2 regions of the Acidovorax temperans genome follow, and region 1 is predicted to be linked to the other one. Evidence: predicted binding sites of a transcription regulator. Region 1 holds the regulator's gene; the other holds the start of a gene.
The links. Region 1 encodes LexA, which represses DNA repair genes until DNA is damaged. Its sites were predicted from a motif close to ACTGTATNNNNATACAGT; they were not measured.
Positions count from the first base shown of each region.

Region 2: a site for LexA is predicted at 2,495-2,512, ahead of PQV96_RS12550 (PA0069 family radical SAM protein). Genes of this name have one in related genera too.

Region 1 covers NZ_CP117193.1:1,931,735-1,935,553, forward strand. The annotation lists gene kdsB (3-deoxy-manno-octulosonate cytidylyltransferase) at 1-130, shown strand, start outside; gene adk (adenylate kinase) at 281-937, shown strand; gene PQV96_RS09260 (asparaginase) at 1,149-2,126, opposite strand; gene lexA (transcriptional repressor LexA) at 2,211-2,885, shown strand; gene PQV96_RS09270 (hypothetical protein) at 3,015-3,503, shown strand; gene PQV96_RS09275 (D-2-hydroxyacid dehydrogenase family protein) at 3,626-3,819, shown strand, end outside.
Region 2 covers NZ_CP117193.1:2,647,778-2,651,596, reverse strand. The annotation lists gene PQV96_RS12565 (NAD(P)H-dependent flavin oxidoreductase) at 1-474, shown strand, start outside; gene PQV96_RS12560 (acyltransferase family protein) at 729-1,847, shown strand; gene rnk (nucleoside diphosphate kinase regulator) at 1,895-2,308, opposite strand; gene PQV96_RS12550 (PA0069 family radical SAM protein) at 2,514-3,749, shown strand.

The DNA of each region.
Region 1 (3,819 bases):
CAGGGCCCTGTGGCACGGCCATCGCATTGCCGTCCACATTGCCGCCACGGCCCCTGGCCCCGGCGTGGACACCCCCGAAGACCTCGAAAAAGTCCGCGCTATTTTGGCATTGCAGGGCCAAGCCCACTGAGCCGCGTGCAAGGGGTGGCGCAAGTGCCAAGCGTAAGCCAGAGCCAAGCTGTCACATGCTATCCTTGCCCGCCACAAGAGCACGGCATCCTGGACGCTGCACCGCGCCCCTGCTAGCCGTGCCACACGATTTCTAACCTTGAGGACCTCCATGAGACTGATTCTGCTGGGCGCGCCGGGCGCCGGAAAGGGCACGCAAGCCACCTTCATCTGCCAGAAGTACGGCATCCCGCAAATCTCTACCGGCGATATGCTTCGCGCAGCAGTCAAGGCAGGTACACCACTGGGCCTGCAGGCCGATGCCGTGATGAAGGCAGGCGCCTTGGTCAGCGATGAACTGATCATCAACCTGGTGAAAGAGCGCATTGCCCAGCCCGACTGCGCCAAGGGTTTCCTCTTCGACGGCTTCCCCCGCACGATTCCCCAGGCCGATGCCATGAAGGCTGCCGGCGTCAAACTGGACTACGTGCTGGAAATTGATGTGCCGTTCGAAGCCATCATCGAACGCATGAGCGGCCGCCGTTCCCACCCCGCCAGTGGCCGCACCTACCACGTCAAGTTCAACCCTCCGAAGGTGGAAGGCAAAGACGACGTGACCGGTGAAGACCTGATCCAGCGCGAAGACGACAAGGAAGAAACCGTCAAGAAGCGCCTGCAGGTGTACAGCGACCAGACCCGCCCTCTGGTGGACTACTACAGCAACTGGGCCAAGAGCGAACCATCGCAGGCTCCCAAGTACCGTGCCATCAGCGGCACCGGCAGCGTCGAAGAGATCACGGCGCGCGCGCTGGAAGCGCTGAGCAGCTGAGTTCTGCCATGCCATCCGGGGTGATGCAGCAGGCACTTCTGCACATTGCTCTGGACGGCGTCCCTCAAAAGCCCCAGTAGGCACCCAGCCTGCCGGGGCTTTTTACGTTCAGTCGCCCCAATTGGGGTGCGCTCTTGCCCTCAGAAGTCTGCGCTGTCAAAGCAGTAGATACAAGGCGGTAGCGAGATAGCACAGCCTGTGACGACAGAGATCAAACGCCGGAATTCTGAGCGCCCCGCTCTGCAAGCAAGTCAAGCAACAGTGCCACCCTTGCCTTGATGGGCGAGAGCCCGGCATAGCTGGGGAAGTCCCCCAAATCCCCCACCAAGGACTGACCCTGGCCGCAACGGGTTGCCTTGACAACGCGAACACCACGCTCGCTCGCGCGCAGCAACGCGTCCTTCAATTCATGGTGCAGTGATCCATTGCCCGTGGAAGCCACCACCAGGCCGTTTACCTGCGCGTCTACCAAGGCATCTACCGCACGGCCACTTGCGCCCGCGGCGCTCAGCACCACCTCAACCCAAGGCCAACCCTGCGCCGCAGGCAGATCATTCAACAGTGCTGTGTGGGTTGAATTGGCCTGCGTTGAGGGGCGCCGTACCCAGCGCACCTGGCCTTCTTCTACCCACCCGCAAGGCCCTGCCTCACCAGAGCTGAACGCATCGACCCGGTAGGGAAACGCCTTGTGAACCCAGCGCGCTTCATGGATAGCGCCTGCAGCCACAGCCAGCACGTCCCTGGCATCTGGCTCCAAGGCGACAGCCACAGCGTCCAGCAAGTTTTGCGGCCCATCGGGCGACAAAGCCGTGGCAGGACGCATGGCGCTGGTCAACACCACGGGTTTCTGGGGGCTCAAGATGCACTGCAGAAACCAAGCAGTTTCTTCGAGCGTGTCTGTGCCATGGGTAATGACAATACCGCGCACCTCGGGGTCTGCCATCGCATCCCGGCAGCCCATTGCCAGTGCACGCCACACGTCAAAATCCATGTCCTTGCTATCAATCTGCGCAACTTGTTGTGCAACCAGTTCGTGGCCTCGCAACGCCGCCTGCATGCCAGGAATATTCGCCAACAACTCGCCTATGGCGACCTCACCAGCTTTGTAGCCCACGTTGTCAGACATGGAAGCCGCCTTGCCGGCAATCGTGCCACCCGTGCCAAAAACGACGATTTTTTGCTTACTCACTTGCGCACTCCAAAAAACTGGTCAAAAATACAGTTACTGGATTAAAAAACAGTAATCAACCACCCCGCCCTTACCCACACCGCCATGCTCGACAACCCCAAACTCACGGCCCGGCAGCAGCAGATTCTGGACTTGATCCAGCACGCAATAGCGCGAACCGGTGCCCCACCCACACGGGCAGAAATTGCGACAGAGCTAGGATTCAAATCCGCAAACGCTGCTGAAGAGCATTTGCAAGCATTGGCCCGAAAAGGCGTCATTGAACTGCTCAGTGGAACCTCCCGTGGTATCCGCCTGCGCAATGACACCGTCAGGGCCATCAACGCCGCCCGTGGGCAACACTTTGCCAACCCCCTGCAGCAGGCAACCCAATTGTTTTTGCCCTTGATCGGACGCGTCGCCGCAGGCTCGCCCATTCTCGCGCAGGAACATGTGGACCAAACTTATTGCGTGGAAAACAGCCTGTTCCAGCACAAGCCTGACTATCTCCTCAAAGTCAGAGGCATGTCGATGCGCGATGCGGGGATCATGGACGGCGATCTGCTCGCTGTTCAAGCGACCAAAGAGGCGCGCAACGGTCAAATCGTGGTGGCGCGTCTGGGCGACGAAGTCACCGTGAAAAGGCTCAAGCGCACCACCAAAGGCATTGAACTGCTGCCTGAAAACCCAGATTACCCCGTCATCACAGTCCAGCCGGGCGAAGTGTTTGAAATTGAGGGGCTGGCGGTAGGTCTGATTCGCAACACCATGCTGATGTAACGCACAAGGTCAGTGCACAGGTTCCAGGTGGCGGGCGTTTGGCGCAGCAAGTTTGCTTGCGCCATCCCTGGAACATTCTGTTGTTTTCAATCCTGCCTATGTTCGTCCACCGAGTTTCGGAGAATTCACATGGGAAATGGAACCACGCCCCTTTCATCCATCCATAAGCCGCTGGCCGCAGTGACGCGCTTGTTGTCGTCGCTCAAGGGCAGCAAAAGGCACATCGGCATCGCTTCCAAGGAGATCGATGGCGATGCGCCACCCAAGCCATTGCCCACACTCGCCACCAGTCGTACGGAAGTGCACTTAACCCTGGCCAACCAAGACGCTGTGGCTACCACCGTGTCTCGCCGCAAGCAAACTTCGACACGCAAAGGTCGGCATTTGTATGTTGCGGCGAGCAAACCGATTCAAAAAGGCGAGACTGCAGACCTCTTCGCCACTCCTTCGGAGCAAGATGCCCCTGCAGGCTCAAAGCAGACCCTCAAGCCTCTTCGAATCGTTCACTCACGCGGCGGCAAAGATGAAGGCAAGCTAGTGATCTCCGGACGAATGGCAGACGTATGCGCTGAACTGGACCGTATGGCGGCCAGAGAAGCCGCTCTGGCGTACGGATGATTCAAGCTCGCTGACTGAGCACGCGGCCATGGCCCGCCAACCCGCTACATCGCGTTGCATATGGAGTTTGCGAAGCGACATCGTGCAAGGAATCGGCGGGCTCAACAAGGCACAATATCGGGATGAATATCGTTATCCTGGACGACTACCAAGACGCGGTACGCAAGCTGCATTGCGCCTCGCGGTTAGACGCCTACACAGCCAAGGTCTACACCAACACCGTCAAAGGACTGGGCCAACTTTCGGTACGGCTGAAGGACGCAGACATCATTGTGCTGATCCGGGAGCGAACCCAAATCACCCGGCAGCTGATAGA
Region 2 (3,819 bases), 720 kb from region 1:
ACCAAGAGCCCGTTTGCCTTGATTCAGGAAATCCGCCAGTGGTTCGACGGCCCGCTGGCGCTGTCGGGCTCCATCGCCTCGGGCGGTGCCATCCTGGCGGCACAGGCCATGGGGGCCGACTTTGCGTACATCGGCTCGGCCTTCATCGCCACGCACGAGGCGCGCGCGCAGGACGCCTACAAGCAGGCCATTGTGGACAGCAATTCAGACGACATTGTCTACAGCAACCTCTTCACAGGTGTGCACGGCAATTACCTGGCACCGTCGATCCGCGCTGCGGGTCTGGACCCTGACAACCTGCCCGAGTCTGACCCCAGCAAGATGAACTTTGGCGGCGACGCCAAGAAGGCCTGGAAAGACATCTGGGGCTGCGGCCAGGGCATTGGTGCCATCAACGCCGTGACCAGCACTGCCGAGCTGGTGGGCAAACTGCGCCGCGAATACGAAGAGGCCCGCGCACGCCTGAAGCTGTAAGCCTTCGCGCGTTCCAACCAGCCAAAGCGGGCCTCGGGCCCGCTTTTTGTTGTGCAGCGTTGGCGGTGGCTGCGCGGATTCCATGCGAACGCGCTCCACGCCGCGTTGATCGCCAAGGCGTGCTGGATGGCGCTGTTTGAGCAATTTGGTCTGTTTTACCCGCCGGGTGGACAATAGAGGGCTTTACCTCCACGCCCTCCTATCGCCCAAGCCCACTGCCGCTGCGGGTGAGCACCGGCAATTTCGCTGTCTGCATGTCTCAAGTTTCCTCTCGCCTGCCACTTCTGGACACCGCCAAGGGTTTGGCTTGCGCAGCCATCGTCGCGCACCACCTGGCGTTCTATGGCCCCATGTCTGATATTGCGCAGCCGCTGGCGCCTGACCTCATGGCCTGGCTGTACGACTACGCGCGCATGGCGGTGCAGATCTTCCTGGTGCTGGGCGGCTACCTCGCTGCAGCCAGCCTGGCACCGGAAGGCGTGGCGCGCTTTGATTCGGCAGGGCAGCAGGTGGGCAAACGGTTTGTGCGGCTGGTGGTGCCCTACGTGGTGGCGCTGCTGGTCACGGTGCTGGTCAGTGCCCTGGTGCGGCCCTGGTTCGATCACCCCTCGGTGCCTGGAGACCCAGATGTTGCCCAGCTAATCACCCACGCGCTGCTGCTGCACAGCGTGGCAGACCACGAATCGCTGTCGGCGGGGGTGTGGTATGTGGCCATCGACTTTCAGCTCTTCACCCTCAGCGTCCTGGCATTCGCTGCCGTGCGTGCGCTGCCGCAGGGGCTGCCCCGCCAACGCGCCGCATGGGTGGGCCAGTGCGCGGTGGTGACCGGGGTGGCAGCCTCGCTCTGGGGCTTTAACCGTGACGCCCAGTGGGATGTGTGGGCGGTGTATTTCTTTGGCGCCTACGGCCTGGGCATGATGGCCTTCTGGGCCAGCCGTGCGCCGCGCGCTGCGGGCTGGGTTGGGGCCATGGCCGTGTTGGGCGTTGTGGCTCTGGTGGTGGACTTCCGGGGGCGCATTGCGCTGGCGCTTGCAACGGCCTTGCTGTTGGTGTGGGCCATGCGCACCCCTGCGGTACGCCAGTGGCAGGGAGTGGCTCCGCTGGTGCGACTGGGGCAAATGTCCTACTCGGTGTTCCTCATCCACTTCGCGGTGTGCCTGCTGGTCAACGCGGTGGTCAGCAGCCTGTGGCCCACTTCGCCCGGCGCCAACGCGCTGGGCATGGTGGCGGCGTTTGCGCTGTCTTTGGTGGCTGGTCAGTGGCTCTACCGCCGGGTGGAGCGGCACACGCCGTCGCTGCCCACGTTGTTGCGCTGGCAGGCCAGTCTGGTGGCTGCCGGGGTGCTGGTGCAACTGGGGAGCAACTGGGCTTGAACGAGGGGCGTACGCTACGGGCTCGCGCCGCCGCCCCATGCACGCGCTCAGCGGTGCAATTCGCCCGAGCTTTCGGGCTGGTACACGATTTCCTTGACCTGCACCGTCATGGCCTTGCCGCCGGGGCCAGGCCAGGCCAGTTCGTCGCCCACCGCCAGGCCCAGCAGCGCACTGCCCACGGGGGCCAGGATGGAAATCTTGTCAGCGCTGCCGTCCATGTCGCGTGGGTAGACCAGCGTCAGGCAAAACTCCTTGCCTGTCTCGACGATCAGGAACTTCACCGTGGAGTTCATGGTGACCACGTTGGGCGGAATCTCCTCGGGCGCCACCACATCTGCCCGGTCCAGCTCGGCCTGCAACTCTATCTTGCCCGGAAAGACACTCGCGGGCATCGCTGCAATCAGGGCTTCGATACGGTCAACATCCAGAGAAGAGAGAACGATTTGGGGCTTGCGCGCCATGGCAGTACCTTGCGTTGATTGAAAAGGCGGGACTGAAGCCCACCGGGCAATCTCGCACTGGGGTGTGCGGGCATTGCCTCAGGCGCTGTGGCGGTGGCGACGGGGGCTGTTGTGCGATGGCTTGGCGTGCCATGACGGCAGTGCGGACACAGTTGCGCGGGTTGTTACAGCCAATTTTCTCAAAAAACTGTATATTTATACAGTTATGAGCCATGCCGATGACACCTTCCCCGACGACCTCCCGGCGCCCCCGGCAGAGGTGCGCATTCCGCTGCAGGCCCTGCGGGGGCGGGGTGCGGCGTCCAGCATGGCGCACCGGTTCAGCCCTGATGTGCGCGAAGTGGCTGACGATGGGTGGGGGTACACCGGCACATTGCACATGCCCGGGTCTGTGGTGGCAGAGCGCCGCGCGGAATATGCCGAGGCGGCCCAGGACGGCGAGGCGCATGGGTGGCACAGCAGCGGGTTGATTGCCCCCGCCACCCGCGTGCATCTGGAGACAGCGCGCAGCGCCCTGTGTGCCAACGATTCGCCTGATATCTTTTTTGAGCTGTCGGTGAACCCCTACCGGGGCTGTGAGCACGGGTGTATTTACTGCTATGCCCGTCCCACGCACAGCTACCTCAACTTTTCGCCGGGGCTGGATTTTGAAACGCAGATTGTGGCCAAGCACAACATTGCCGAGGTGCTGCGCAGCGAGCTGGCCCAGCCGCGCTACGTGCCCAGGCTGGTGAACATTGGCTCAGCCACCGATTGCTACCAGCCTGTGGAGCGCGAACTGAAGCTCACCCGCAGTCTGATCGAGGTGATGCAGCAGGCGCGCCACCCGTTTTCGCTCATCACCAAATCCAGCGGCGTGGAGCGCGACCTGGATCTTCTGGCCCCTCTGGCCGCGCAGCGCCTGGCGGCGGTGTACGTCACCATCACCACGCTCGACCCGGTACTGGCCCGCCGCATGGAGCCGCGCGCCGCCGCGCCCCACCGGCGCTTGCGCACAATTCGCGCGCTGGCTGACGCGGGCGTGCCCGTGGGCGTGAGCGTGGCGCCGCAAATACCGTTCATCACCGAAGACATGGAACACGTGCTGGAAGCCGCCCATGAGGCAGGTGCGCGCTCGGCCTTCTACACCGTGCTGCGCCTGCCGTGGGAGCTGGATTCGCTGTTCCGTGAATGGCTGTCTGTGCACTATCCGCAGCGCGCCGCGCGGGTCATGGCCCGCGTGCAGGATTTGCACGACTTGAGCGACGCCCAGCGCGGCGCTGGCAAAACCTACGACAGTGACTTTGTCACCCGCATGAAAGGCAGTGGGCTGTGGGCAGACTTGCTGCGCCAGCGCTTCGCGGCCGCCTGTCGCCGCCTGGGGCTGAACCGCGAGCGCGAGGGGCTGGACCTGACCCAGTTTCGCCCCGGCCTGCTGCGTGGGCAAAGCAGCTTGTTTTGACGCCGGGGCTGTTGCTGCTTTTGCCTGTGGTGTGCAGCAGGCGCCCCATAGGTTTTTAATGAAAATCGGC